One region of the Eggerthella lenta DSM 2243 genome, then DNA from elsewhere that is predicted to be linked to it. Evidence: predicted binding sites of a transcription regulator. Region 1 holds the regulator's gene; each other region holds the start of a gene.
What was found. Region 1 encodes LexA, which represses DNA repair genes until DNA is damaged. Its sites were predicted from a motif close to CNAACANNTGTTNG; they were not measured.

Region 1 (7,292 bases):
CACTGCCATACGCTTCACGGTGGATCCGCGCTATACGCGCGGCGTCGCGCAGCCTCTAGGCGACGATGCCCACCGTCCCGTCCCCGAGATTCGCTGAAAACGAGCCCATGCATACACCATTTACGAACTTGACGTTCTGCATCCGCACGTTCGGGTGCCAGATGAACAAGCACGACTCAGAGCGCATCGCCGGCATGCTCGAGGGCATGGGAGCGCTGCAGGTGGACGCCATCGAGGATGCCGACGTCGTGGCGTTCATGACCTGCTGCGTGCGCGAAGCCGCCGACACGCGGCTGTACGGCCAGGTGGCCTCGCTCAAGAACGTCCCCTTGCGCGCCGGCACGCCGCTGTCGAAGCGCATCGTCGCTGTGGGCGGATGCATCGGCCAGCGCGATGGCGAGAAGCTGGTCGACGAGCTGAAGCACCTCGACGTGGTCTTCGGCACCCATAACCTGGGGTCGCTGCCGCGTTTGCTGGAAGCGGCGCTCGAAGAGGGCAGCCATCAGGTGGAGGTGCTCGATGCCGCGTCATCGTTCCCCACCGAGCTGCCTACGGCGCGCGAGCACGAATGGGCGGCATGGCTGCCCATCACCATCGGCTGCAACAACTTCTGCTCGTACTGCATCGTTCCGTATGTGCGCGGACGCGAGAAGTCGCGGCCGTTGGAGGACATCGTGGCCGAGGCCGAGCGCTATGTGGCCGCCGGCGTGAAGGAGATCACGCTGCTGGGGCAGAACGTGAACTCCTACGGGCGCGACCTGTACGGCTCGCCGCGCTTCGCCCAGGTGCTGGACGCGCTCGACCAGACGGGCATCGAGCGCCTGCGGTTCGCCACCAGCCACCCGAAGGACCTCAACGACGAGGTCGTCGGCAGGTTCGCCACGCTGCGCTCGCTCATGCCGGCGCTGCACCTTCCCGTGCAGTCGGGCTCGGATGCGGTGCTTGCGGCCATGAACCGCCGCTACACGCGCGATCATTACCGCGCGCTTGTCGCGAAGCTGCGTGACGCCGTACCCGACATCGCGCTGTCCACCGACATCATCGTCGGATTCCCCGGCGAGACCGCCAAGGACTTCGAGGACACGTACCGCCTCGTGGACGAGGTGGGCTACCACCAGGTGTTCACGTTCATCTATTCGAAGCGCGAGGGCACGCCGGCTGCGTCCATGGACGACGACACACCGCGCGAGGTGATCCAGCAGCGTTTCGACCGCTTGGTGGATCTCGTGCAACAGCGCGCGTTCGAGGCGAACCAGCGCGATTTGGGAAGCACGGTCGACGTGCTGGTGGAAGGCGCGTCGAAGCGCGACGAGCGCCTGCTGGCAGGTAAGAGTCCGAAGAACCAGACCGTCCACGCGCCGGCGCCGGCAGGCGTGCGCGCGGAGGACCTTGCGGGCAGCACCGTGCGCGTGCGCGTGGACGAGGCGAAGACGTGGTATCTCGCCGGCGAGATCGTGGACGGGCCCGATGCTGCGGACGGGCGCTGATCCGACGGGCGGGGGAGCACCGTATCCGCTGAAGGCTCCGGCGGTCTGCGTCGTCGGGTCCACGGCATCCGGCAAGACCGACCTCGCCCAAGCGCTGGCTCTCGAGCTGGGCGGAGAGGTGATCAGCGCCGACTCCATGCAGATCTACCGCGGCATGGACATCGGCACGGGCAAGCTTCCCGCGTCCGAGCGCCTCGTGCCGCATCACGGGTTCGACCTCGTCGACCCGGGCGAGCCCTTCTCCGCGGCGCTGTTCCAGAACTATGCGCGCGATCGCTTCCGTGCCATCGACGCGCGCGGCAACCGCTGCGTGCTGGCCGGCGGTACCGGTTTCTACGTGCGCGCAGCCGTCGACGACTACGACTTTCCCGCAGGCGAGCAGGTGGGAAACCCCGTTCGCGAACGCTACCAGGCCCTGGCGCGCGAGCAGGGCGCCGAGGCGCTGTGGAAGCTGCTGGCGGCGCGCGACGAGGCCAGCGCCTCCGTCATCCCGCCCGCCGACGTCAAGCGCGTCGTGCGCGCCTTCGAGCTGCTAGAGGAGGGCACGACCTACGCCGAACAGCGCGCCAAACTCGCCCACATCCCGCAGTTGGTTCCGGCCGTCTTCTTCGGCATGGCGGTGGATCCCGACGTGCTGTGCGCGCGCATCGACGCGCGGGTGGACGCCATGGTGGAGACGGGTCTCGTGGCGGAAGTGGAAGGGCTGCTCGACAGGGGCTTTCGCGAAGGCGTGACGGCGCCGCAGGCTATCGGGTACAAGGAGATCGTGGAGGCTCTCGACGGGTTCATCTCTCTTGACGAGGCTGTGGAGCGGATCAAGCTGGCCACGCGCCGCTACGCGAAGCGGCAGCGCACCTGGTTTCGCAAGGACGCGCGTATCCGGTGGCTCGATGCGACGTCGCGCGATATCCCGTCGCTCGTCGAAGAAGCGCTCGAGCTGCTTGATGACGGCGTTGCCTGACGGTTTCTCCAGACGAAGGAACGCTTGTGATATGATACGAAGCCACGGGCACACTCCTGCCGTCGAACCGTTCAAGATCGGAGCACCTATCATGCAGACAGCGCACGCCTTTCTCTAGCGGCTCGCCGCCGCTCCCGACTGTCTTCGCACGCCGATGCCGGCGTGCTCGTCTCTGCATCGAAAGGTTGGATCCATGACGGAATTCGAATCAGTCATCACGCGGGGCATGACCCCGATCTCCGAAGAGCGCCGCGAGCGCGCCGTGCTCGTCGGTGTGGATCGCCCCGGCTCCACGTGGCCGCTGGCATCGTCGCTCGCCGAGCTCGAGCGCCTCGTGGATACGGCAGGCGCCGACGCGGTGGCCACCACCACGCAGAAGCTCGACGCGCCCAATCCGCGTACGTTCGTGGGCACGGGCAAGGCCGAAGAAGTGGCCGAGCTTGCGCGCGCCCACGCGGCCGACCTCGTCGTGTTCGACGACGAGCTGACGCCCTCCCAGCAGGCGAACCTCGAGAAGGCGATGGGCCGCGACGTGAAGGTCATCGACCGTACGGCGCTCATCCTCGACATCTTCGCCCTGCACGCCACCAGCAAGGAGGGCCGGCTGCAGGTGCGGCTCGCCCAGAACGAGTACCTGCTGCCGCGCTTGCGCGGCATGTGGGCCCACCTGGCCTCCAACCGCATGGGCGGCGGCGTGGGATCGCGCTTCGGCGAAGGCGAGAGCCAGCTCGAGGTCGACCGCCGCATGGTGCGCAAGCGCATCACGTCCATCAAGCGCGAGCTCAAGCATCTGGCCGAGGTGCGCGCCGTCCAGCGCGAAAGCCGTTACGAAAGCGGCATGTTCAAGGTGGCGCTGGCCGGCTACACGAACGCCGGCAAGTCGAGCCTGCTCAACCGGCTGACGAATGCGGACGTGCTGGCGTACGACAAGCTGTTCGCCACGCTCGACTCCACCACGCGCAAGTTCGAGCTTCCCGAGGGCCGCGAGATCACCGTCACCGACACGGTCGGGTTCATCCAGAAGCTTCCGACCACGCTCATCGAGGCGTTCAAATCGACGCTCGACGAAATCACGGGCGCCGACCTCGTGCTGCACGTGGTGGATGCCTCGTCGGACGAGTACGAGGCGCAGATCGCGGCCGTCGAGGACGTGCTCGGGCAGATACACGCGCAGGACCTGTCGCGCGTGCTCGTGTTCAACAAGTGCGACCTGCTCGGCGAGGAGCGCCTCGGCGCCCTTAAAGCGCGCCATCCGCAGGCTCAGTTCGTATCGGCGGCGACGGGGGAGGGCGTAGGCGAGCTCGTGGAGCACGTTGCCCGCGTCGCCTCGGCGCAAGACGAGCATCTCGACGTGCTGATTCCCTACAACCGCGGCGACCTCGTGTCGGTGGCGCACGAAAGATGCCACATCCTGTCGGAAACCCATGAGGAGCAGGGCACGCGCATCGTCATGCTGGCGGCTCCTTCGTTCGCGAGCATGTTCCGTCCTTACACGGTCGGTTAGAGTAACTCTAAGGTAAGCGAGCCGCCCCGGGCATCGACCCGGGGCGGCTCGCTTCGTCGCAGGGTAGGCGTTTCGTTCTTGCGGCCGGTCTGCGGCGGCGCCTTATCGGACGGCGAAAGCGGGAACCGGCGCAGCGGCACGTTCGGAAAAGCCGGAAAAGCCTTGCCGAAGCGGTCGGATTGCGGCAGGGCTTCGCGGTTCGATCAAGCTGACGACCAGCGTGCGGTTCGCCGCTACAGGCGGCGGAAGACCGCGACCACCTTGCCGGCGATGGCGCAGTCGGTGGTGATGATGGGATCCATCGTGGAGTTCTCCGGCTGCAAGCGGATATGGTCGCTTTCCTTGAAGAAGCGCTTCACCGTGGCCCCGTCGTCGATGATGGCCACGACGATGTCGCCGTTGTTCGCCACGGGCTGCTCCTTGACCACGACGTAGTCGCCGTCGTTGATGCCCGCCTCGATCATGCTCTCGCCGCGCACGGAGAGCAAGAACGACGGGGCGTCGCCCACGATCTCGGTGGGAAGCGACAGGGTGTCGGTGATGTTCTCCTCGGCGAGGATGGGGGAGCCGGCGGCCACGTTGCCCACGAGGGGCACGTTCACGATGTTGCTGAAGCTGGGCTGCACCACGTTGGTGGCCAGCGCGGCGTCTTCGAGCTGGTAGGTGAGGGCGATGGAGCGCGACTTGAGCGGATCGCGCTTGATGAGGCCCTTCTCCTCGAGCGCCTTCAAGTGCACGTGCACGGTGGAGGGGGAGGAGAGGCCGAGGCTCTGGCAGACCTCGCGCACGGTCGGGCCGTATCCCTTCTCCCGAATGCACTCCTCGATGCAGTCGAGCACCGCTTGCTGGCGCTTCGTCACTTTCTCGGCCATAGGTAATCCTTTCGTCGCCTCTACGCCTATCGAACAAATGTATGAAATTTCTATTGACATGAACCTTTGTTCGACCTATTATATACGCGAACAAAGGTTCTACGCAAGAGCAGGAGGCCACAAAATGAAGAATTTTGAGATGAACTGCCCCGTCGAGGGAACGTCGGCCCTTCAACCGAAGCTCGATTCGGCGCCTGCTCGACGCGCCCGCATCATAGCGTTCCCCCAGCATGCGGTTCTGCCCGATCGCGACGGCGCCTCCATCGTTTCGGCCGTGCGCACGGGTTCGGCGCAAGGCGTGGCGTTCGGCCGCGTGCAGCGCTGGCAGGCGGTCGTCGGCGGATGCGTGTTCGCGGCGCTCGCACTCGCCAGCCTGTTCGCAGGGTTCTAGCCGAGACCTTTCCCGGCCCCGCGCGGCCGTTCCATAACCCGCAGATGCTGCGTTTCTGCGGCTGCGTAGCGCCTCCGCCACCCCGGAGGCGCGTCCGTTCGGGGGTTTACGCGCCGCTTGCGGCGTGCTAGACTCGGGCGAGCAGCCAATCATGCCGCGCCGACGCATCCTCATGCGGACGGGCGCTTCGCGAAGGAGAAACGGAACATGAAGCGATAACGAAAGCCCTTTTTCACCCCTTGCATTCATTAATCAGCCGCATCGGGTGCGCTTTCGTCATCGTTCTCGACTTCGCCTCGCGTTTCTTCCTCTTCCGATCCGTGCGGCCTTCCTTCATCGGCATCGCCGAACGCTGAGCAGAGCCACCCGTGCGCCTCTTAAACGGAGGTCGCCATGTTCGTTACCGCCCATCATCTTTCCCATACCTACGAAGGCGCCGACCAGCCTGCGCTCGACGACGTCTCGCTCGCGTTTGCGAGCGGCTGGACGGGCATCGTCGGGCCGAACGGCGCTGGCAAGAGCACGCTCGTGCACTGCATCTGCGGCACCCTGGCACCCGATCAAGGCGCCGTGACGCCCCGCGTGCGCGGCGCGGTGTGCCGGCAATCGACCGCGACGCCTCCGGAGACGCTCGAGGAGTTCGCCTGCGACTACGGTTCGACGGCGGTGAAGCTGCGCTCGCTATTGGAAATCGAGGACGAGCAGCTCTGGAGCTACGCTATGCTGTCCCATGGCGAGCGCAAGCGCATCCAGATCGCGTGCGCGCTTGCCGCAGAACCGCAGGTGCTGGCGCTCGACGAGCCGACGAACCACCTCGATGCTCCCACGCGCGCCCTCGTCGCGCAGGCGCTCTCCTCCTTCAAGGGCGTCGGCCTGCTCGTATCGCACGATCGCGCGCTGCTCGACAAGCTTGTGCGGTCGTGCGTGTTCATCGAGGCCGGCCGAGCGCTCGCTATTCCGGGGACGTACACCCAGGCGCGCCGGGAGCTCGAGCTGCGCCAAGATACCGTGCGAACCGAGCGCCGGCAGGCGCGCGGCGAGCTGGCGCGCATCAAGGCCGAGCGAGATCGTCGCGCCGCCGTGGCCGCTCGATCGGCCGCCCGGCGCTCGGCGCGTCATCTCGACCGGCACGACCGCGACGGGCGGGAGAAGATCAAGCTCGCCGTCTATACGGGACAGGACGGCAAGGCGGGCAAGCTTTCGTCCCAGATGGACAAGCGCATAGGCGTGGCCGAGAAACGCCTCGAGGCGCTCGATGCGAAGAAGGAGCGCCGCGGCTCCCTGGAGCTGGACGCCGCGCCCGCGCCCCGCAAGGTGCTCGCCCGCCTCCCCGCAGGCAGCATGCCGCTCGGCCCGGAGCGCATGCTGCATCATCCCGAGCTGTACCTGGGCAACGAGGATCGAGTCGGGCTCGTCGGCAAAAACGGGGCGGGGAAGTCCACCTTGCTCCATGCCTTGCTTCGCCGGGTGACGTTGGAGGAGTGGGTGGCGTACTTTCCGCAGGAGGTTCCCGACGACGAGGTCCGCGCGTTGCTCGTCGAGCTGCGGGCGCTCCCGACGGCCGAGCGGGGCCGCGTGCTCTCCATCGTGGCGCGACTCGAATCGCCGCCGGCTCGCGTGCTCGACGGCGAGGAGCTGAGCCCGGGAGAGGTGCGCAAGCTCATGATCGCGCGTAGCCTGCTCTCGTCGCCTCGCCTCATCGTCATGGACGAACCGACGAACCATCTGGATATACGCTCGATCGAGGCCTTGCAGGACGTGTTGCGTCATTGCGCCTGCGCTCTCGTGCTCGTGTCGCACGACGAGCAGTTCCTCGACGCGCTCGTGGACGAGCGCTGGGTGTTCGAGGTCGAGCAGGAGAAAGGGGAGGTTGGGCTGGGCGATACTCACGTGCGCGTTGTCCGATAGGAAGGAGCGCTTCTCGTGCAGGTTTTTTGCGCGAATCCGACATGTTGATTGAACCACTATATATTGTATGTTAGGCTGAACCCAAAATCGGCAAAGGAGCAAGTATGCGTTGTCCTTCCTGCGGCAATCCAGAGTCGAAAGTGGTCGACTCGAGGCCTTCCGAAGACGG
Region 2 (7,292 bases), 1.0 Mb from region 1:
GCCGTGGACCCAGAAAAGCGATGCCGCGTGGCAGAAAGGCCAGCGCTTCGGCGCGCGCACGTCCATCCCCGCCGGCATCCTCATGATCGTCTGCGGCATCCTCTTCGACGGCGATCTCGCATTCGCCGCCACCATGGTCGTCTTTGCAGCCTGGGCGCTCATCAGCATCATCGGCTCGTACTTCGCGTGCAAGGACATCGATGCCTGAGCGGTTGATGAATCTCCACCGTTTGTTCGATTGCGCTTGCTGGCTCCAACCTGTATTATGTAGGCATTCGGGCTGGTCGAAAGATCCGGGCCTGACGGGAAGGCGGAGGTTTTTCTCCGCCACTTCTATCTCTGGAGTTCCAGGCTAGCGAACCGCTTCCGCAGCCGTTACAGCAGCACTCCCAGGGCCACGGCGATCGCAACGAGCGCGAGGGATCCCGCCATCGCGGCCACGTCGGCTGCGACGAACGGGTACTCCTTGTAGCCGCTTGTCGCGGTGCGCAGGTTGAAGCCGCGCACCTCCGCGGCTATGGCGGCGCTGTTGGTCTTGCGCACCGACGACACCAGCAGCGGCACGCACAGCGGCACCATCAGGCGCACCTTCCGCACGATGCCGCCCGCGTCGAACTCCACGCCGCGCGCCGTCTGCGCTTCCATGATGCCCTTCATGTCGTTCATGAACATCGGGATGAAATGGATGGTGGATGTGAAGGTGAACGCGTACTTGTACGGCACGTGCAGCACCTTCACCACGGCGTTCGTGATGTCGTTCATCTTGGTGACGTAGAACACGAGGAACAGCGGGATGGCCGCAGCCACGAGGCGCACCACCGTGGTCAACGCCGCCAGCAGACTGCCCGTGCCGACGTAGCCCCACGGCAGCTCTACCAGCACCGCGCCGCTGGGCGTCGTGAGCACCTGCACTACAGCCAAGATCAGCGAGAACGCGAACACCGCCTTCGCCAGACCGATGGCGGGCCTCACCATGCCGCACGTCGCGGCCAGCGCGAAGCCTGCCGCCAGCAGCACGGCCAAGAACGCGAGGTTGCTGGAGCAGAAGCACGCGAGCGCGAACGCCGCGGCCGCCGCCAGCTTGGCCACCGGGTTCATGCGATGCAGCGGACTGGTGCCGGGCACGTATTCCAGAAACGAGCTCATGCGCACACGCTCCTTTCGCTCGTCCGAACTTCCTCCATGACGGCCGCGGCCATCTCGTCCAGCGTGTTGGCGCGGCCGACGGGCCCGTCCGCGAGGTGCGGCATCTCGCGGCCCAGCTCAAGCGACAGCTCCACGATCTGCGGCGGGACGAGCGAGGCGCGCTCGAGCGTTTCACGGTTGCGCAGCACGTCGAACGTGGGAGCGTCGTCCACCACCTCGCCGCCGCTCATCACGATGCAACGCGCCGCGTAATCGGCCACCACCTCCATGTCGTGGCACACCATGACCACCGTGGTGCCTCGCTCGTGGATGCGGCGGATGATGTCCATGACCTTCACGCACTCGCGATAGTCCAGGCCGGTGGTCGGCTCGTCGAGCACCACCACCGGCGGCGCGAGCACCACGATGGACGCCAGCGCCAGCAGCTGGCGGGCGCCGCGGTTCAACAGGAACGGGTCGTCGTCGGGGTCGAAGGCGAACTCCTCGACGATCGCGTCGACGCGCGAGTCGGCGTCCGGTCCGTCCAGCCCCAGCGCTTTGAAGCCGAACAGCAGCTCCTCGCGCACCGTGTTGCAGCAGATCTGGCTGTCGGGGTTCTGGAACAAAAAGCCCACGCGGCGGGCCAGCTCGCTGGTGCGCAGGTCGCTCGTGGGGACGCCGTCGATGAGCACCTGGCCGGCATCGGGCTTGAGCAGGCCGTTCATCAGGCGCATCGTGGTGGACTTCCCCGCCCCGTTCGTGCCGACGAACGCGACGAACTCGCCGTCGCGGATGGTGAAGCTCACGCCTTTCAGGATGGGAGCCGACCCGTCGTAGGACGCGTGCACGTCGCGGAACTCGATCATGCGAGCACCTCCTTCAACGCCTCGCGCGCCTCGCGCACGTTACGGACGGGCGCGCCGGCGTACAGGCCTTCAGCGCGCAGGCGGTTCATGAGCGTGGTCGAACGCGGGCAGTTCACGCCGATGGCCTTCAGCTCGTCCGAATGTTCCAGCACCTGCGCGGGGGCGTCGGCGAAGCGAATCCGCCCCTCGTCGACGACGACCAGCATATCGGCGTACTGGGACAACAGCGCGATCTTCTGCTCCACCACCACGACGGTGGCGCCATGCTCGCGCGCATAGCGCGCCAAGAGGTCGAACACAGTGCGCGAACTCAGAGGATCGAGTTCGGCGGTAGGCTCGTCCAGCACGAGCACCCGCGGGTTCAGCGCCAGGACGGACGCGATGGCCACCTTCTGCTTCTGCCCGCCCGACAGCGACGAGATCACGCGGTCGCGCACCTCGGAGATGCCCATGTCGGCCAGCGCCTGCGCCACGCGATCCTCGATCTGGCCGCGCGGCACGCCGAAGTTTTCCAGGCCGTACAGGATCTCGTCCTCCACGACCGACGTGACGAACTGGCTGTCGACGTCCTGGCAGACGCTGCCCACCAGCCGCGACACGTCGGTGAGCGCGACTTCGCAGGTGTCCAGCCCGTCGACGACGACGGAGCCGTAGAAGTCGCCCGGATAGCAATGCGGGATGATGCCGTTCAGCGCGTAGGTCAGCGTGGATTTGCCCGAGCCGGCCGCCCCGGTGATCCCGACGAACGCGCCGTCGGGAATGTCGAGGTCGATGCCGCTGACCACCGGGCGGTCGCCCTCGCGGTACCGGAACGTGAAGTCGCGTATCTTGATCATGAAAGAGTCTTTCTGGGGTCGCAGGTTGGCGTAGTGAGTCAGCGAGGCGGGCTGTTTCGCCGTTCGGAGAACGGCGAAACCCTAGCGCTTCAGCACCTTCTTCAGCGGCATGGCCAGGACTTGGACGAGGATGCAGTTGAACGTGGCGGTGCCGAAGACGATGGCGGCGTACGTGGCCAGGGCCACCATGACGTCGCCGCCCGTGGACACCACGTTGATGTAGACGGACAGCAGGGCGAAGGTGCCGCCGGACACCACCGTGGAGACGAACGTGTTCACCAGCGGGTTGAGGTCGAGCTTGCCGCCGATGCGCAGGGGCACCTTGATCAGCAAGCCGCAGGCGAGCGCGCCCAGGACCTCGGAGGGGATGTTCAGAAGCGGCGTGGCGTTCAACAGGGGGATCTGGCAGATGAGGCCGGCCAGCAGGCCGATGACCAGGGCCTGTCCCAGCTTCGGACGGGTCAGGATGATGGCCAGGCAGTACATCGCGATGATGAAGTTCGGCTTCATGCCCATCGACGAGAGCAGCGAGCCCACCGTCAGCTTGAGCACCGCGCCCGCGGCCAGCAGCACGGCGATGAGGATGAGGTCCTGCGTGGACAGGCCCGCCCTGCTCGGCGCCGCCGCCACTTCGCGCTTGCGCGGCGCTGACGCCTCGCCTGCCGTCGCCGTTTGCGTCGCAACCTCGCGCTTGATCTGCTGTTCCATGTTCCTCAATCCTCTCTTGGCGGAGTCCCCGCCGGTCGCGTGCCCCTCCCGGGGCGTCTGGTTTGCCGGCACGAACTTCGCGGACGAGGATCACTCCGCGCAATCAACCTCATGGCCTCGGCGCTGTGCGCCCCCGCAATGAAAAAGACCTGTCCTTCTCATCGAAGGACAGGTCTTGTAAACCTGCGGTGCCACCTTCACAGTTGATTCCGCGATGCAGAACCCTCTCACGAACATGCCAACACATGTTCTGCCCTTAACGCAGGCTCACGGTCCAGATACTCGGTCAGCCCGGCCGCTTGCGCGCCGCGCCTTCCTTTCCCCTTTCCCTCGGCGATCCATTTACCATCCAGCTTACTGCGGGAATCCCAGCTGCGCCCGCTCTCTGTGAGTGCTCATGACGGCTTGACCTTCGCCTCATCGGTTTCAAGGTATTAAGTTGTGGCGCAAACTATAGCACAGTGTTAGGAAAAGCTGTCAAGAAGTTTTTCACAGCATCCGTCGGACGTGTCCGGCGTGCCAAAGGGACGGGTGTCTTGACACACGCCCCTTTGGCACCATTCCCTTGATACCATCAAAGCGTGTCAAATCACCCGTCCCCTTGACACGCCTTGTCGCCGGCCGACAGGTACGCGGCGACAAGGCGGCGCGTTTCGGCCGCCGACGGCTCCAAATCGCCGCACACGGTCAGCATTGAGCGAGTGCGGGCGAGGCCGATAGCGGTCGACGACGCCACAAGCGCCTCCTCCTCCACCGAGCGATCCGTCAGCATACGCCGTTCGGGGCACTCGGCTAAATGCGCGCGCAAAGCGTCGGCCATGGAGCGCTGAATAGCCAATATGTCGCGCTGACCTTGAAAGAACAGCTGAGGCATGGAGCGCAGCGCTTCGCGTCGCAGGTTCACAATGCCCTCGTCCACGCCCGAAGCGGCGCCCGTTCCCACTACGCCGACCAACACGTCGAGGTAGCAGGCTTCGCTATGCTCTTCGAGGATGCGAACCAGCTGTTCGTCGTCGGGAAACGAGTCCAGACGACCCATGATGGCGGCCGCTTTCGATGGGAAGTAGTTGAAGAACGTCTTCTTGGAGATCTCGGCACGGGCGCAGATGTCCTCTACCGTCACGCCGTCGTAGCCCCGTTCGATGACCAGCTCTAACGCCGCTCGCTCCACCGAAAGCCTGGCTTTGAGCTTCTTACGATACCGCAGGCCTTCCGCCGACGGCTTTGTCTGTTCCACGTTGCGCGCACCCTTTCATCGCCGCGATGTGCCGTTTCGGTGCAGGGTACCACAACTTTACTGCCGAGCACTTTTCATCTACCGAATGAATATTTATACTGAGTGTAAATCACGTCAACCGCATGACAACGGGCGTCTTTGAAGTCGGGTTAGCTGCAAGCTCCCCTTCAAAGGCGTTTTTGTTCGCAGCGCACATTCGGAAGGAACAGGTATATGGGTTTAACGCGCAAGCAGATCGTCATGCTGGCCGTGCTGGTGTTCGGCACGTTCGTGACGGTTCTGAACCAGACCGTCGTCGCCCCGGCGCTGCCGTCGGTCATGACCGAGATGAGCGTCGACGCCTCCATGGCGCAGTGGCTCACCACCGGCTTCACGCTGGTGAACGCCATCATGATCCCCATCACGGCTTTCTTGACGGACCGCTTCACCACCAAGCGGCTCTTCCTCGTGTCCATGGTTATCTTCACGTTGGGCAGCTTCCTTGCGGGCTGGGGTCCCAGCTTCGTCGTGCTGCTGCTGGGCCGGCTCGTGCAGGCCGCCGGCGCGGGCATCCTCATGCCCCTTGTGATGACGGTGCTCATGTGGACGTTCCCCGTGGACAAGCGCGGTACGGCCATGGGCCTGTTCGGCATCGTCATCGCGTTCGGCCCCGCCATCGGCCCCACCGTGGCGGGCGTCATCATCGACCGCTACACCTGGCACGATATGTTCTACATCATCACCGCGCTGTCGGCCGTCGTAGTGCTTATCGGCGCGTTCGTGCTGCAGAAGGGCGGCGAAACGAAGAAGGACGTCACGCTCGACGTGCCCTCCGTCATCCTGTCGTCGCTGGGTTTCGGCGGCCTATTGTACGGCCTGTCCACCATCGGCTCCTACGGCCTGCGTGCCGACGCTATCGCCGGCACGCTCGTTGGCGCGGTAGCGCTCGTGTTCTTCTTCCGACGCCAGCTGAAGATGGAGAAGCCCATGCTGCAGGTGCGCGTGCTGCAGAACCGCAAGTTCCTCATCGCCACGATCATCGGCATGTTGGTGCAAGGCGCGCTTTTGGCTGCAGGCATCTTGGTGCCTATCTACCTGCAGTCGCTCATGGGCTACTCCGCCACCGTGTCCGGCCTCGTGTTGCTGCCCGGCGCCATCATCATGGGTGCCATGGGGCCCATCGCCGGCCGTCTGTTCGACAAGCACGGACCGCGCGTGCTGGCGCTCGTGGGCATGGGCGTGCTCACGCTGACTACGTTCTGCTTCGCATTCCTGAGCACCGAAACCGGCATCATCACCTTGACCCTTCTGTACACCGTGCGCCTGTTCTCGCTGTCGCTGGTGAACATGCCCATCACCACCTGGGGCATGAACGCGCTCGACAACGAGCTGGTGAACCACGGCACTTCGGTGAACAACACGTTCCGCCAAGTGGCGGGCTCGCTGGGCACCGCCATCATCGTTTCGGCCTCCACTATCGCCACGAACATGAGCTCCCGGACGATGACTCCCACGCAAGCCAGCATCTTCGGCATCGACGTGGCGTTCGCCCTAGCCGGCGCGCTGTGCCTCGTCGGCTTCGTCATGGTCGTGGCGCTGGTGAAGAACAAACCGGGCGAGGCCGCCGAGAAGGATCGGGACAACTCCCGCCGCACGGTGCTGGAGTCCATCATGAAGCGCGACGTGTACACGCTGCCCGCCAACGCCACCGTGGCCGAAGCCATGCAGGTGCTGGTGGACCGGCACATCAGCGCCGCCCCGCTGGTAGACGAACAGGGCAAGGCCGTGGGCTTCGTATCCGACGGCGATATCATGCGCTACCTGTCGAAGCGATCGCAGATGCTGATGGACCCCGTGGTCATGATCATGCAGACCGTGGACGCCGACGGCGGCAACCAGGACTTCGCCCGCAAGCTCGACGAGCTCATGGGCATGCCGGCGAAGAGCATCGGCGCGAAGGGCATCATCGGCGTGGACGTGCATGCCGACCTTCCCGAAGTGTGTCGCGTGTTGGGCGAGAACCACTTGAAGAAGGTGCCCGTGCTGGACGAGGGCCAGGTGGTGGGCGTGATCAACCGCTCCGACATCACGCACTACTCCATGCAGCAGTACCTGGCCGAGCGCGACGCCGAAGCGGCGTCGAAACTGGAGCGCTCCGAGGAAGCCGCCGCGCTCCCCGACGACGAAGCGATGGCATCGTCCATCTAACGCGCCCTTCCCTTTTCGCTCCCCTGAGACGGCAGCCGCTTGGCTGCCGTCTTTTTTCGCAGCGCATCCCACCGCTTTCGCAGCGGTCGCCTACAGACTCCCCTTGCATGCTAGCATCTGAGCGTTAACCTGCCCGAAGGGAACTCCCATGAGAAAACGCCTGATCGCTCTTGCTACCGCCCTCGCATTCGCCTGCCTGCTCGACCCAAACGTCGCATTCGCGAGCGCTGTTCCCGTCACCATCGAAATCGGCGCCGACGGCGCGCCGATCGGCACGTCGGGAGAAGGCTGGACGTACGCCGACGGCAAGCTCACGCTTGGCGCGGGGCACGC
Region 3 (7,292 bases), 520 kb from region 1:
GCCCGTGTTCCGCGACGCGTTCGAGCGCGCCATCGCAAGCGGGGTGCCCACCGTGTACTTGAGCTTCTCCAGCGGGCTGTCCGGCAGCTTCGATGCAGCGGCGCTCGTGCACGACCAGCTGATGGCCGAGCATCCGGACGCCGAGCTGTACATCGTGGACACGTGCTTGGCCTCGGTGGCCGAGGCGCTGCTGGTGTACGAGGCGCTGCGTCAGCGCGACAACGGCATGACGGCGCAGGAGCTTGCGCGCTGGGCCGAGGAGGCGCGCTACTTCGTGGACGCCGAGTTCATGGTGGACGACCTGGAGGCCCTGCGCCGCGGCGGCCGCATCCCCAGCTCGGTGGCGTACGCGGGCTCGAAGCTGGACGTGAAGCCGCTGCTCACCATCACCGTCGACGGCAAGCTGTCGCTGGCGGGCGTGGCGCGCGGGCGCAAGAAGGGCATCAAGCAGCTGGCCGAGTACTACAACAAGCGCAAGGCCGACTCGCGGCCGGGTCGCTGCGTGGTCATCGGCAACGCCGACTGCCCGAAGGACGCCGCTCGCCTGCAGGAGGCGCTGGGCAAGGGCGACGACAGCATCCTGTTTCTGGAGAGCAGCATCGGGCCGGTCATCGGCAGTCACGTGGGGCCGGACATGATCGCGGTGGTGTTCTGGGGCAACGACAAGCGCGAGGAGCTGTCGGTGGCCGACCGCATCGCGAAGAAGGTCAAGGGCGGCGAGTAGCCCGCGCGCGAGCGGCTCGCGACACATGGAATTCGAACGCATCGGGAAAGGTGCTTAGATGGAACTTTCGTTCGTATACTCCGGCAACGAGACGGTGGGCGCTATGGTGGTGTCCCGCCTGGAGGCGGCCGGCTGCACGCGCACCGACGACGTCGCGCATGCCGAGGCCATCATCACGTACTGCACGTCGCAGACGGCGCTGGAAGACGCGTACTTCGACGAGCAGGGGCTCGTGCAGGCGGCGGGGAAGGGCGCGCTGCTCATCGACCTGTCGGCGTCGACTCCCAGCTTCGCGCGCGAGCTGAACGCCGTGGCCGTGGTGAGCGACCTCATGTCGGTGGAGGCGCCGCTCGTGGTGGTGGACGTGGCCCGCGCCGACGCGTTCGGCGACCGCGACAACCTGGTGTGCTTCGTCGGGGGCGACGAGGAGGCCGTGGCGGAGGCGCGTCCCGTGCTGGAAGCGATCGCCGGCACGGTGCAGGAAACGGGCGGGGCGGGCTCTGCGCAGCTCGCGCGCGCCGCGTACACGCTGCAGACGACGGCGCAGGTGATCTCGGCCGTGGAGGCCGACGCGCTGTACCGCGCCGTGCGTCGCTCGTCGGCCTCGCTCGACCAGGCGACGGAGCGCGTGGGTGCGGCGACGCCCGTGGCCGAGCAGGTGCTGGCCGCGGTGAACACGGGGCGTTTCGACGGCATGTACACGGTTGAGATGTTCATGGCCGAGCTGTCCGCCGCGCTGACGGCGGCCGACGACGTGGACCTCATCCTACCGCAGGCCGAGGCGTGCCTGCACCTGCTGGAGCTGCTCGCCGTCATCGGCGGCTCCGACAAGGCGCCTGCAGCGCTGGCGCTGGTGTACGGCGAGGAGAAGACGTGCGCCGAGCAGGGCCTCGACTGGACGCGCGCTGAGCAGGCCTACGGCGACGTCGCCGAGGGCTTCGACGATCTGGACGACGACGGCCACGACCACGGGCACGACCACGGTTCCTTCGGCGATTATCCCGGCTACGGCGCGTATTCGGCCAATTAGGGTTCCGTCGGCCTACGGCCGACGGACCTTGCCGACGCTGCGGGCGGCTGTGGCACCCGATCTCGCCGCGAAGCCGAGGACTCGCGTACCGAAGTATCCCCTGCGGGGACTTCTTGCAGGATGCGCTTCGTCCTCGCCTTCCTCACGATCTCGGACACCACAGCCGCCCTCTCTGACATTATTGGACCGGTGAGTCTATGAATCTGGCATTATCAACATGCGACCTCTGCCCCCGCTCGTGCGGGGTCGATCGGGCGGCGGGGGAGCGCGGGGCGTGCGGGGCCGACGGGCGCCTCGTGGTGGCGCGTGCGGCGCTGCATTTCTGGGAGGAGCCTCCCATCAGCGGGTCGCGCGGCAGCGGCACGGTGTTCTTCGCGCACTGCCCGCTGCGCTGCGTCTACTGTCAGAACGCGGTGATCGCCGCGGGCGAGGCGGGCGCGGAGGTGAGCGTCGAGCGCCTGGGCGAGATGTGCCTGGAGCTGCAGGAGCAGGGCGCGCTCAACGTCAACTTCGTCACGCCGACGCATTACGCTCCCGAGGCGCGCGCAGCCGTCGCCTGGGCGCGCGAGCGAGGGCTGGCGCTTCCCGTCGTATGGAACACGTCCGGGTACGAGACGGTCGCCGCTGTGCGGGCGAACGCGGGCACGGTCGACGCGTACCTCGCGGATTTCAAGTACGCCGACGCCGAGCTGGCGCGGCGCTACTCGCATGCGCCTGATTACCCCGAGGTCGCCCTGGCGGCGCTCGAGGCCATGGTGGAGGAGGCGGGCGGACCGACGTTCGACGAGGTGGACGGCGAGCAGCGTCTGACCGGCGGCGTCGTGGTGCGCCACCTCATGCTGCCGGGCGCGCTGGAGGACTCGAAGCGGGTCGTGCGCCTCGTGCACGAGCGTTTCGGCGACGCGGTGCTGCTGTCGCTGATGAACCAGTACACGCCCGTGCTGGCGGACGCCGCGAAGGCGGGCGACGCGCGAGCCGCGGCGACGCTCGACCGCTGCCCCGAGCTTGCCGAGCGCGTCTCCGACGACGAGTACGAGCTTCTGCTCGATTACGCCGACGAGCTGGGCGTCGAGGACTACTTCTGGCAGCAGGGCGGAGCCGCCGAGGACAGCTTCATCCCCGCGTTCGACCTGTCCGGCGTGCGGGAGCCCGATCGCGCGTAAGGCGGGCTCTACCCTCCCTCCCTCGGCCGTCCTTGGGCGCATTCCTCCGCTCCGAATGGCGAAAAGAGGTTGAATTCGGAAGCATCGAAGAGGGTTGCGCGTGCGGAGGCGCGCTTGCTTTGGCATCGCCGCAGGTCGTGGAAGCGGCTGGATTCCAACGAGGCGCACCGGGCGGGTTCGATGAGCCTCGTCCTTCCGAATTCGATGCTTTTTCGCCATTCGGAGCGCGGGGGGATGCATGGGCTGACGTTGCCGGGACGCCGCCCCTGCCGTATTTTGCCTGGGCTTGTCTGCTTTGCGCAGCAGAGCGATGGTTGGAACAAATGTTTCACGTGAAACAATCTGGCGAAGACCTGCGGCTGGAAACGGCATTTCGAAAGACCCGCCTTCGGGTATGCGGGGGCGGTTGATGGATTCATCGCGGTTGTTCCGACGGGGAAACGGGTCGGCGCCGCGTTGGCATCTTGACCGTCGACGCGAATTCGGGGTTCGCGCGCGAGGACGGCCTGCCTGCGGTTAGCCGTTGGCGGAAAGAGGGGGCGGCCGCTTCGCAGGGACGCGCGGACGCTAGCGCGGGGAGATTTCCTTTCCGGGGAGGTCTTCCTGCATCTCGGTGATGTTCTTCCAGAAGCGCTTGGGCATGAACTGGCGGCGCAGCTCGGGGTTGTAGCGGGCCTCGACGGCCACGGTGTCGTAGAAGCGCTTCCAGGCCTGCTGCATGAGGCGTTCCTCGGACGCGCGGTCGGGCAGGTCGACGTTCTCCGTCTGGACGAGGTACCAGTCGCGCCCTTCGTAGACGCCGGCAATGTTGTGCGCCTCGTCGAAGATGATGAAGGGCTGCGTGTTGAAGCGCCCGCTGAACCAGTCCATGAGCAGCGGGATGACCGAGGCTGCGGGGTTGCAGCGCGCGAACCACACGCCGTTCTCCAGATGCTCGAAGCGGAGGAACTGCAGCATACGATGCCGCTCGTTCATGACGGAGCGGGCGAGGCGGTGGAGCGGCTCGACGGCAGGGTGGGCGAGGTCGCCCAGCACGCTGCGGCGGGCCTTGCCCGTGCAGGCGAACTTCCCGCACGCGCCGCCGCATGATCCGCGGCGCTTGCAGCCGGAGCAATCGTGCGGCCTGTTCTGCGCCATGGCGTAGCGGATGAAGCGGTACACGATGGTGCCGGCGTCCGGGTGGTCGCTGAGCGAGGCGTGCTTGACGGCATCGTAGGCGGCGTCTCCGCACGCCCTCCTGATGCCGCGCCGAACGCGCACGGCATGCTCCTCGTTCGTCTCGATGACGCGCACGGTTTGGCCGAGCCGCGGCTGCAGGACGTCGGCGCGGGCGATGTCCTGCGGGTCCTCGCGGCGCGCGTACGCCTCGAACACGGCGGACAGCAGGCCCTCGAGCGAGCCGTCGTGGCAGTAGGCGACCTCGGCCAGGGGTTCTTCGGGGAAGAGGGGCTGGTTCTCGGCGGGCTTTCGGCTCATGCGCACACGGCTTCCGGCGTTTCGAGGGCTCGCTGCCAACCGTACGTCCCGTCGGCGCTCGCGGCGCGGCCGGACGACGACGCCGCGTTCGAGGAGCGCTCCGCATCGCTGCAAGACGCCGCTGCGGTCGCATCGCCGCTTTCCAGCGCGCGTGCGCCCGACCCGCCCGCGATGCGGGCCTTCTCGGGCGTCTCGACGCTCTCGAACAGGCTCATCTGACCCGGTGTGGTCTTGTCGGCGCGCCGCCCGTGGTTGCCGCCCTTGATGGGCGCGGCAAGCTGCGCGCGCAGCCCTTCGCGCGAGAAGTCGACGCCGCGCCCCGAGTAGCTGCCGCTGCACGTGATGAAGAAGCGGGCGCGCTTGTACGCGATGCCCAGCTTGCGCAGCTCGGGCTCGCGCAGGCAGGTGGTGCGCCGCGCGCGCACGATGAGGTTCGCTCCGCGCACGCCGATGCCGGGCACGCGCAGCAGCGCCTCGAGCGGAGCGGTGTTCACCTCCACGGGGAAGAAGTCCAGGTGGTTGATGGCCCAGTTCGCCTTCGGGTCGAGGTCGGGATCGAGGAAGGGGTTGTCCTCGTCGATGATCTCGGTGACGTCGAAGCGGTAGAAGCGCAGCAGCCAGTCGGCCTGGTACAGCCGATGCTCGCGGTTGAGCTGGACGGCGTCGGTGCCGGGCAGGCGCTTGTCGTCGTTCACCGGCGTGTAGGCGCTGAAGAACACGCGCTTGAGCGACAGCGTGCGGTAGAGCGCGGCCGACAGGTTGAGGATCTGGAAGTCGCTTTCGGGCGAGGCTCCTACGATCATCTGCGTGGACTGCCCGGCCGGCACGAAGGCGCGCTCCTTCTTCTTGGGGCGGATCTGCCTCATGTAGGTGGTCTGCTTGCGCACGAGCGCGCGCGTGTCCTTGTCCACGGCGATGTTGTCGCGGATCTGGCGCATGGGCGCGATGATGCGCTGTTTGTCCTTCTGGGGCGCGAGCAGCTGCAGGCTCTTCTGGGAGGGCAGCTCCATGTTCACGCTCATGCGGTCGGCCAAGTGCCCCAGCTGCTGCACGAGCTCGGGCGAGGTGCCGGGCACCGCTTTCGCGTGGATGTAGCCGCGGAAGCCGTGCTCCTCGCGCAGGATGGACAGCGTCTGTATCATGAGCTCGGTGGTGTAGTCGGGGTTGCGGATGACGCCTGAGCTGAGGAACAGGCCCTCGATGTAGTTGCGGCGGTAGAACGCGATGGTGAGGTCGGCCAGCTCGCGCGGCTTGAACGCGGCGCGCGGCACCTCGTTCGACGCGCGGTTCACGCAGTAGGCGCAATCGTACACGCAGACGTTGGTCATGAGCACCTTGAGCAGCGTGATGCAGCGCCCGTCGGCCGCGAAGCTGTGGCAGCAGCCGGCGGCCAGCGTGTTGCCGAGCTTGCCCTTCTGGGCGTCGCGGTCGATGCCCGAAGACGTGCAGGCAACGTCGTACTTAGCAGCGTCGGCGAGAATCTCGAGCTTGGCAACCAGATCCATTCGTCCATCCGTTCGTCAGATCAAATGTTCGCGGGAATGTTTGTTCGTATATGGTACGCATACGAGTGTTCGAAGTCAAGGGTAGGGAAGAGGAGTCGAACCCGGATTCTTCCGCTCCTTGCGGCATGCGGCGGCTGTGCTGGTTTTCGGAGCTGCTGGAGCGGCATCTCGCATGGAGCGTGCGGATCGGTTTTAGTTGTCCGAGGGCGCTTCATGCTTTCCGACGAACCTGCACGCCGTGCATTCTCGCGTTTTCCCCTGTCTCTCGACGGCTCGGAGGATTCGCTTCGCGACGAGCAAGGGTATACTGATGCTTGCATGATATAGAAACGAGTGCGAAGGAGCGGGCGATGGTGGCGGTGCTGTGCGTGGGTTTGGGCGGCTTCATCGGATCGGTAGGGCGCTATCTGCTGGGTCTCGTGCCGGTCGAGGGCGACTTCCCGCTCATGACGTTCGCCGTCAACTTTGCGGGCGCCGTGCTCATCGGGGCGGTGTTCGAGGCCGCCACGGAGGGCTCCGGCTTGCCTGACAACGCCGTGTTGTTCCTCAAGACCGGCGTGTGCGGCGGCTTCACCACGTTTTCCGCGTTCTCGCTGGAGACCCTCGCCTTGCTCGAACGCGGCAAGTACGCGACGGGCGCGCTGTACGCATGCGGAAGCGTGCTCGCTTGCCTTGCCGGCGTCGTGATAGGGCGGCTGGCCGTGCGCGGCGTGCGCGCCGCCCTGACCGGCTCGGCCGCGGCGTAGGGGCGGGCGCCGCGCTCTGCGCGCACGCCCCTACGCCCTTCGATCTCGCGCCCGCCGAGCGGGTCGCGCTATTTCGCGCGGGTCGCGTTGCCCGGATCGATGGACATGCTCTGGAAGCGGTTCTCCATGTACTGGTTGTCGAAGTGCTCGGCGAAGAAGTGCGCCACGGCCGTCTCGGGAGGTTTTCCAGCCTCGCGCTGGTACCAGCAGTCGAGCGACAGCAGCGTCATCGCCCCGTCGACGATCATGAGCGCGGCGCACACCGTGGTGACCGCGTAGCGCCAGTTCCAAGGGATGAGGTTCACCAGCTTCAACATCCAGGGAAGAAGCAGCTTGATCCACACCACGCCCAAGACGCCCCACATGGCCATGAACATGCCGTTCGTGCGCCCGTCGATGGACAGGAACGTGCCGGAGTAGTCCCACGCCACGATGCCGAAGGCGAACTGCATGAACCAGCTGGTCAGATACTCGAACGCCCCGCCGATGACGGCGCTCACCAGGAAGATGAGCACGACGTTCTTGTCGTGGAATCGGTTCAGGGCGACCGTCATCAGCACCGCGCCGAAACCGTAGATGGGCGAGAACGGGCCGAACAGCAAACCCGCGCGATCCTGGTAGTGCCCTGGATTCACGACGAGGAAGTGG
Region 4 (7,292 bases), 1.8 Mb from region 1:
GCAGCTTGATTCGCTCGGCGTTTCGCTCTTCTTTCCCTTGCCCTTCCCTGTATCTGCTTGCGAGCTCGTCACGCCTTGCTTTGTCGATTGCGTTCTGAATATCTTGACAGCACGCGACGACTTTGTCTGACTGGGAAAATGCGCGAACGGAACCAGCGATGACATCGCTGGCGACACTCTCGCATATAGATCCCGAAAACCGAGAGATCCATTCGGATGAAAAGCGATAATGCCGCTTTGCATCACGAGGGTCGTCCATATTGAGACCTGGGAAATATACCTGAATGGAATGACGAAGCGGTCGGTAGGCGTAATTCCGTGAACCGCGGTCGAAAAAGGTTCCTTCAAGAACCTTGTCTAGTTCTTTGTTGCTCTTGTCCAAAGCGACTACGAAGGCGATGCCCGTCAGTTTTCTGGCAAGTTCATCAGGATTGACGGGGTACGCGCCGTCGTCGTCTGATGTGACGGCCACAAGCGGCACGTTTCTGATTGGCTTTGTGAGATCGTTGTAAAACTGATTGAAAGTATAAGGTTGTCCGTAAAAGCACTTGTCAATGAAGAGGGCGTTTCCGTCAAGGGGATCCTCGCCCGATATGCACGCTATCCCCTCGGTGTCGAGCAGTTTTCTGATGCAAATAGGAACATTGCGCGGAGGGGTTTTAACATCGGATCGCATATAGGTTGGATCGATGCTGTAAGACACCTGCACGGTTACGCTGTATACGCCTACGCTCGATTCTGTTATCCCGACGCAGGTGTGCCAGGTGCGCCACCAGCTTTCCGAGTCTTGCTCGCTGTAGTCCATAGCCCAGTGCTTTGGTATGCGATCCCCTTCCATGATTCTTGTTGTCAACGAGGAAGAAGGAGCGTCGATATCCATCGTCCCCTGTGCGAAGCTTTTCGAGAGGCGGACGGATCTTAGCGGCATGAAATCGTCGGAAGGATTTGAGACCCACGGCTCTAATGACTTCTGTATTTCTCCAAGAATGACACTGCTCGATATTTTTGTTGATGTTGTGCCTTTGCGGGATCCCCATGTTTCGAGCGAGCTAGCCATTGCACCACGAAGTGTCAATGCTGAATAGGCGCTCAATCTCATACCCTGATTCCACTTCAAAGCGGTGGAGATATCGAAGTCTATCTGTCTGGCTGGAGACGGTGTACGGTTGCCTCTCTGCCGTCGTTCTTTCTCGACTATCCAGTTTTGAAAGACATCTACGATGACGGGCCAAATTTCAAATTTGGCGTTGTCCGGATAGGCTTCAAATGTTGTCGCGTAGAACAAGGTTGTGTTATTGCGTCGCGTTATCATAAGGGAGCCTTCCGATCTGCCTGAGGCCTATCTTGAGCGATGTATCGTAGAACTGTTAATCGCGTTTTAATAAGAATATTACGCTATAAATCATATTTGAACCATAACATCGCATGCTCGCTTTCTTTGCTTTGCGTGGCGGTGGGTATGGTCCGGAGAAGCGTAAAAACAAAGCAATCCCTTGTGAATTAGAGTCCATGTGGTTCGTATTGCGATGGGTCTCGCGCGAACGCGAGGCGCGAGGACGAACCTCCCACCTCGACGCTTCCTACGCCCGGTCTTCTTTTCCGTCACATCCCATGCTCCACTATGGTAGAGTATGCGCATGCATTCCGCGAAGGGACATACCGCCGTCGAACAGCGCTGGCAGCTTCAGCTCGCCGTCGCGGCTGTGTGCCGCTCCCTCGCTCCGCGTCCCGCGGACTCGCTTGCAACGGTATTCGCTGTGCAGCCGGCTTCGCCCCACGCGTCCGATGTCGCCGCGACGACCAGCGCAATCGACGAGGTCGGTGCTGTCGCCCATCGTGCGGCCGACGCCTCTGACGCGCCCCTGGCCGGTCGAACCGCCTACCGTGCCGTTTCCTATTATTCCTATCGATATCTCTAGCACATGGGTTTGCCCGTGGTGCTTCGTCGGCGTCGTGCCGACGGGTGTTGCGTTCCGGCAAAGTCATGTGCGCCACCGCGCGGGCCCTTCCCGACGCGATGTTCCACGTGAAACAATTCATCGCATTGCAGTGCGACAAAGGAACAAATGTTTCACGTGAAACATCCGGTCGCGGAACACGAAGCAAAACGGGGCTCGCTTTCTTGGGGAAGAGCGCCCGCCGACGGGCGGCGCGCATGAATCGATAGGAAGACTCATGATCGAAAAGATATGCATGGCGCTTATTTTCGTCGGCGTGGCGGTGGGCGTCGGCATCTACTGCCGACGACACACCGGAAGCGTCGACGGGTTCATCCTGGGCGGCCGCAACGTGGGGCCGTGGTTGAGCGCGTTCGCGTTCGGCACCAGCTACTTCTCCGCCGTCATCTTCGTGGGCTACGCCGGCCAGTTCGGCTGGAAGTACGGCGTGGCCGCCACGTGGATCGGCATCGGCAACGCCATCCTGGGAAGCTTGCTGGCCTGGTGGGTGCTGGGCCCGCGCACGCGCGAGATGACGCACCGCCTGGGCGCGTCCACGATGCCCGAGTTCTTCGGCGCGCGGTTCCAGTCGAAGGGTTTGCGCATCGCGGCCGCGGCCATCATCTTCGTGTTCCTCATCCCGTACACGGCCAGCGTGTACAACGGCTTGTCGCGCCTGTTCGGCATGGCGTTCGGCCTGCCCTACGAGGTGTGCGTCATCGGTATGGCGGTTATCACCTGCGTGTACGTGGTGCTGGGCGGCTACATGGCCACGGTGATGAACGACTTCATCCAGGGCATCGTCATGCTGCTGGGCATCGTTGCCGTCATCGTGGCGGTGCTGGTGAACAACGGGGGCTTCACCGAGGCCCTCACCACGCTGTCGCTCATTCCCGCCGAGGGCAGCGAGATGGCCGGGCCGTTCGTCAGCTTCTTCGGGCCGAACCTGCCCGATCTCATCGGGGTCATCGTGCTGACCAGCTTGGGCACGTGGGGTCTGCCGCAGATGGTGCAGAAGTTCTACGCCATCAAAAGCGGTCCAGCCATCAAGCAGGGCGCCATCATCTCCACCGTGTTCGCCATGGTGGTGGCCGGCGGCAGCTACTTCCTGGGAGGGTTCGGCCGCCTGTACGGCGATCAGGTGGAGATGACCGCCGCAGGCACGCCGGTGTACGACTCTATCATGCCCACCATGCTGTCCACGCTGCCCGACCTGCTCATCGGCATCGTGATCGTGCTGGTGCTGAGCGCGTCCATGTCCACACTGTCATCGCTGGTGCTGACGTCGTCGTCCACGCTGACGCTCGATCTGCTGAAAGACAACGTGGTGAAGAACATGAGCGAGAAGAAGCAGTTGGGCTACATGCGCGTGCTGATCGTGGTGTTCATCGTGATCTCGGCGGTGATCGCGCTGGTGCAGTACAACTCGTCCATCACGTTCATCGCACAGCTGATGAGCATCTCGTGGGGCGCGCTGGCCGGTTCGTTCTTGGGGCCCTTCTTCTGGGGGCTCTACTCGCGTCGCGTGTCGCGTCCGGCTGTGTGGGCCAGCTTCATCGTGGGCGTGGGTCTGACCACGGGCAACATGGTCGCCGGGTTCGTGGGCGCGGCGTTCATCGCGTCGCCCATCAACTGCGGCGCCATCGCGATGGTGCTGTCGCTGATCATCGTGCCGGTGGTCAGCTTGTTCACGAAGCGCGTTGAGTTCGAGGTCGACCCGCCGCACGTCGAGGGAGCCATCGACCGCGAATACGAGCAGGAGCTGGAAGCGGAGTAGTTCTGAGCCGAAGCTTCGAAACCTCTGTCGTCTCAAAGTCTGCGGGACGGCAGAGGGTGCTTCGCTCCAAGAACACGCTTCAGCGAACGAGGCGTGTTCTTGGAGCGAAGCTTGCATCTCGGAAGCCGTTTGCCGCCTATGTCTCGCATGAAGCACCGGCTTGCTACGCGAGCGTATCGCGCGAAGCGCTGGTCGCGACCGCCTGTTTGGCGCATTGCGCTCGAAGAGGCTCCTTGTCAAGGGTCGCGCTGTTCCGTCTGACGGTCTTCCGTGCAGCCCGTCGCGTCCCGGATGGCGAAAACCCATCGAATTCGGAAGCTATCGCGCGCGTCGCGCTTGTTCGGCGCGAGGTTCCGCGTAAGGTATCCTCTGCCACCAGGCATTATGCGGGAGGGGTTTCCTCAGCGCGGCTACGCCGCGGACGAAATTTCCGAATTCGATGGGTTTTCGCCATCCGGGGGAGCCTTCGACTGCGCGGATAACTCGGTGCGCAACGCTGCCGAGGGCGATGCGTCGAACCGGCCGGTTAGCCCGGGTGTTTCACGTGAAACACCCGTTCGTCTTGGGTGGTGGCACCGCGCGCCGTCTACGGCTCGCATCAGCGCGCCGCGCGATGGCTTGTGTGCTGTTGGGGGGGGTTAGGGAGGATTCTCGTTCGACTCGCGACTCGGAACTTCCAGCCCCTGAGTACTCTGCGCTCGTTCCGTCCCTGCGTTCTCGCGCCCCGCGGGAGCGAAGGGGGCGGCGGCTCGCGTTCCGCGGTATACTGTCAGCCAGTATCGGCTCTCGTGAAAGCGCGCGCATGATCTTCCAGCTTGTTCTCATATACTTTCCCGCGCTGGTGTTCGGGTTTCTGTTCGCCAAGAACTACCGCAAGGAACCGCGGCAGTTCCGCAACGCGCTGTACTTCCTGCTGCTGTGCCTGTTCGCGCTGTACGGGTTGTCCATCCAGTTCGATCTGCCGTGGCTGGTGCTCATCGGCTTGGCGGCCATCCCGTTCGGCACGGTGGCGCTGGTGGTGTTCCTGCTGGCGAACACGTTCGTGGTGGTGAAGCGCGAAGGCCTGTCGCTGTCGCATCTGCTGCCGGGCCTGCTGGCGCTTTGCATCGTCATGGCGTGCGTGGGAGGTCCGGTGCTGCTGTTCGTCCAGGCGCCGCCCATCGTGCTGGCGTTGGCGCTGCTGGTGTTGATGGAGGGCTCGTACGTGGCGTTCACGTTCGCGGCCCTGCTGCTGTATTCGTGGTTGTACCGCCGTCTGCCCAAGCGCCGCGATTACGATTACATCGTCGTGCACGGCGCCGGCCTGTCGGGCACGAAGCCCACGCCCCTGCTGGCCGCGCGCCTGGACAAGGCCGTCGAGCTATGGGAGGCCGACCACCGCCGCGCCGTCATCATCGCGTCGGGCGGCCAGGGCGCCGACGAGGAGGTGTCGGAAGCCGAGGCCATGCGCACGTACCTCGTCGAGGAGCGCGGCGTGCCCGCCGATGCCGTCATCGAGGAGAACCGATCCACCACCACGATGGAGAACCTGCGCAACTCCAAAGCCATCATGGACGCGCGGTCGGGCGCGGGCGCGTACCGCGCCGCAGTGGTGACCAGCGATTACCACGTGTTCCGCACGGCCGAGTACGCGCACAAGATCGGGCTGGCCGCCGACGGGGTGGGCAGCAGGACCGCGCGCTACTTCTGGCCCACCGCGTTCATCCGCGAATACGTGGCCGTCAGCAACGCCCACCGCTGGCCGTTCGTGGTTATCTTCGTGTTCTGGCTCCCTTTCGCCGCCATCGCGCTGTTCCAGCTGTAGAACGCTTTGCGCCCGCGCCCGACGTCGCACGGCCTAACGCGTCGCGCTCGCACTTGCGTCCGACGTCGCGCGGCTCGCGTTCGCGCTTGCGCCCGCGTCCGACACGCGTGGCTCCTCGCGTTCGCGCTTGCTCCCGCGCCCGGCGTCGCACGGCCCCTCGCGTTCGTGCTCGCGTGCTTCGTCGATCGAAAACATCGGCGTTTTCGCCCCCTCGGGCGCGCTTGTCCTTGTATACTTAGGAAACTGGTGCCGAGCGGCGGCGATTCGGCCTGCGTCCTCAAGCATCGCGTCGGGAGAAGCGCGGCGAGGGTGAAGGCGGAACCACGTGCATGCCGTTCGGCGAATAGCACGACGAAGGGGATCATATGGAAGGATTCGACCTCATCAGCACGGGGGTATGGTCAATCATACCGCCGATTCTTGCGCTGGGTTTGGCGCTGATCACGAAGGAGGTGTATTCCTCGCTGGCCATCGGCGTGTTCGTGGGCATGGTGATCTACCAGTTCTCGCTCAACGGCGTGGGCGTCGAGCCGCTGGTGGACTCGTTCACCATGGTGCCGCAGATGATGGCCGAGCAGATAGCCGGCAACGGGGCGCTGCTGCTGTTCCTTGCGTTATTGGGCGCGCTCGTGGTGGTCATCGCGGCCGCCGGCGGATCGCGCGCGTACGCCGAGTGGGTGTCTACGCACATCAAGAACGCGAAGATGGCGCAGATTCTCACTGCGGTGCTGGGCATCATCATCTTCGTGGACGACTACTTCAACTGCCTCACGGTGGGCGCGGTCATGCGCCCCGTCACCGATCGATTTAACATCAGCCACGAGAAGCTGGCATGGATCATCGACTCCACCGCGGCGCCTATCTGCATCATCGCGCCGGTGTCTTCGTGGGCCGTGGCCGTAGGCGGCTACCTGGGCGAAGGCGGTTTCACCACGTTCGTCCAGTCCATCCCGTACAACTTCTATGCGCTGCTCACCATCGTGTTCGTCTTCTTCATGTGCGCTACCAAGAAGGACTTCGGCCCCATGCGCGTTGCCGAGGCCGAGGTGCAGAAGCCGGCCGACCAGCAGCATCGCATTCCGTCGAAGGACAGCGCTCTCGAGTCGATGTCGACGGTGGGCATTTCCGATCCGAACGCGGCCGACGCGCTGCCGGCGAAGCTGGATACCATTGTAGCCGAGGAGGACGAGCTGGACGAGGCTGCGAAGGTGGCCGTCGAAGAGTTCAAGGGCATGGCCATCTCTGACAAGGGACGCGTGTTCGACCTGATCATTCCCATCATCGTGCTCATCATCTTCTCGATTCTGGGCATGCTGTACGCGGGCGGCTTCTTCCAGGGCGTCGACTTCGCCACGGCTGTGGGCGAGAACCCGGTGTTCGGCCTGTGCATCGGCGTGTGCGTGGCGCTGGTGGTGACGGCGGCCATGTTCCTGCCGCGCAAGCTGATGACGCTGTCGGGGTACATGGACGGCGTGGCCGAGGGCGTGCGCTCCATGGTGGGCGCCATCATGATCCTCGTGCTGGCATGGAGCCTAGGCGGCACGTGCCGCTACCTGCTGGGTACGGGCGAGTTCGTCAGCGGCTTCCTGAACAGCATCGGCGTGGGGCTGGCTCTGCTGCCGGTGGTCATCTTCGTGGTGGCGGCGTTCATCGGCTTCGCCATGGGCACGTCGTGGGGAACCATCGCGCTGATCCTGCCCATCGTGATCGGCGTGTTCCCGGCGCAAGATCCGCTGTTCCTCGTGGCCATCGGCGCCACGCTGGGCGGTGCGGT

Region 2: ELEN_RS12475 (tryptophan transporter) is a predicted target of LexA. The motif match lies at 3,774-3,787, and genes of this name have one in related genera.
Region 3: ELEN_RS05740 (putative DNA modification/repair radical SAM protein) is a predicted target of LexA. The motif match lies at 5,916-5,929, and genes of this name have one in related genera.
Region 4: ELEN_RS00365 (sodium:solute symporter family protein) is a predicted target of LexA. The motif match lies at 2,060-2,073, and genes of this name have one in related genera.

Annotation. Positions count from the first base shown of each region.
Region 1 covers NC_013204.1:1,906,348-1,913,639, reverse strand. The annotation lists gene ELEN_RS08080 (stage V sporulation protein S) at 1-97, shown strand, start outside; gene miaB (tRNA (N6-isopentenyl adenosine(37)-C2)-methylthiotransferase MiaB) at 108-1,487, shown strand; gene miaA (tRNA (adenosine(37)-N6)-dimethylallyltransferase MiaA) at 1,468-2,448, shown strand; gene hflX (GTPase HflX) at 2,642-3,952, shown strand; gene lexA (transcriptional repressor LexA) at 4,186-4,824, opposite strand; gene ELEN_RS08055 (hypothetical protein) at 4,949-5,215, shown strand; gene ELEN_RS08050 (ATP-binding cassette domain-containing protein) at 5,609-7,123, shown strand; gene nrdR (transcriptional regulator NrdR) at 7,228-7,292, shown strand, end outside.
Region 2 covers NC_013204.1:2,908,675-2,915,966, forward strand. The annotation lists gene ELEN_RS12455 (SdpI family protein) at 1-208, shown strand, start outside; gene ELEN_RS12460 (energy-coupling factor transporter transmembrane component T family protein) at 376-1,146, opposite strand; gene ELEN_RS12465 (energy-coupling factor ABC transporter ATP-binding protein) at 1,143-1,991, opposite strand; gene ELEN_RS12470 (energy-coupling factor ABC transporter ATP-binding protein) at 1,988-2,827, opposite strand; gene ELEN_RS12475 (tryptophan transporter) at 2,909-3,535, opposite strand; gene ELEN_RS12480 (TetR/AcrR family transcriptional regulator) at 4,125-4,772, opposite strand; gene ELEN_RS12485 (MDR family MFS transporter) at 4,986-6,959, shown strand; gene ELEN_RS12490 (hypothetical protein) at 7,108-7,292, shown strand, end outside.
Region 3 covers NC_013204.1:1,382,374-1,389,665, forward strand. The annotation lists gene ELEN_RS05720 (DegV family protein) at 1-724, shown strand, start outside; gene ELEN_RS05725 (NAD(P)-binding domain-containing protein) at 783-1,754, shown strand; gene ELEN_RS05730 (radical SAM protein) at 1,952-2,917, shown strand; gene ELEN_RS05735 (TIGR03915 family putative DNA repair protein) at 3,485-4,393, opposite strand; gene ELEN_RS05740 (putative DNA modification/repair radical SAM protein) at 4,390-5,898, opposite strand; gene crcB (fluoride efflux transporter CrcB) at 6,249-6,644, shown strand; gene ELEN_RS05750 (putative ABC transporter permease) at 6,713-7,292, opposite strand, start outside.
Region 4 covers NC_013204.1:87,802-95,093, forward strand. The annotation lists gene ELEN_RS00360 (coiled-coil domain-containing protein) at 1-1,312, opposite strand, end outside; gene ELEN_RS00365 (sodium:solute symporter family protein) at 2,176-3,714, shown strand; gene ELEN_RS00370 (YdcF family protein) at 4,517-5,518, shown strand; gene ELEN_RS00375 (Na+/H+ antiporter NhaC family protein) at 5,884-7,292, shown strand, end outside.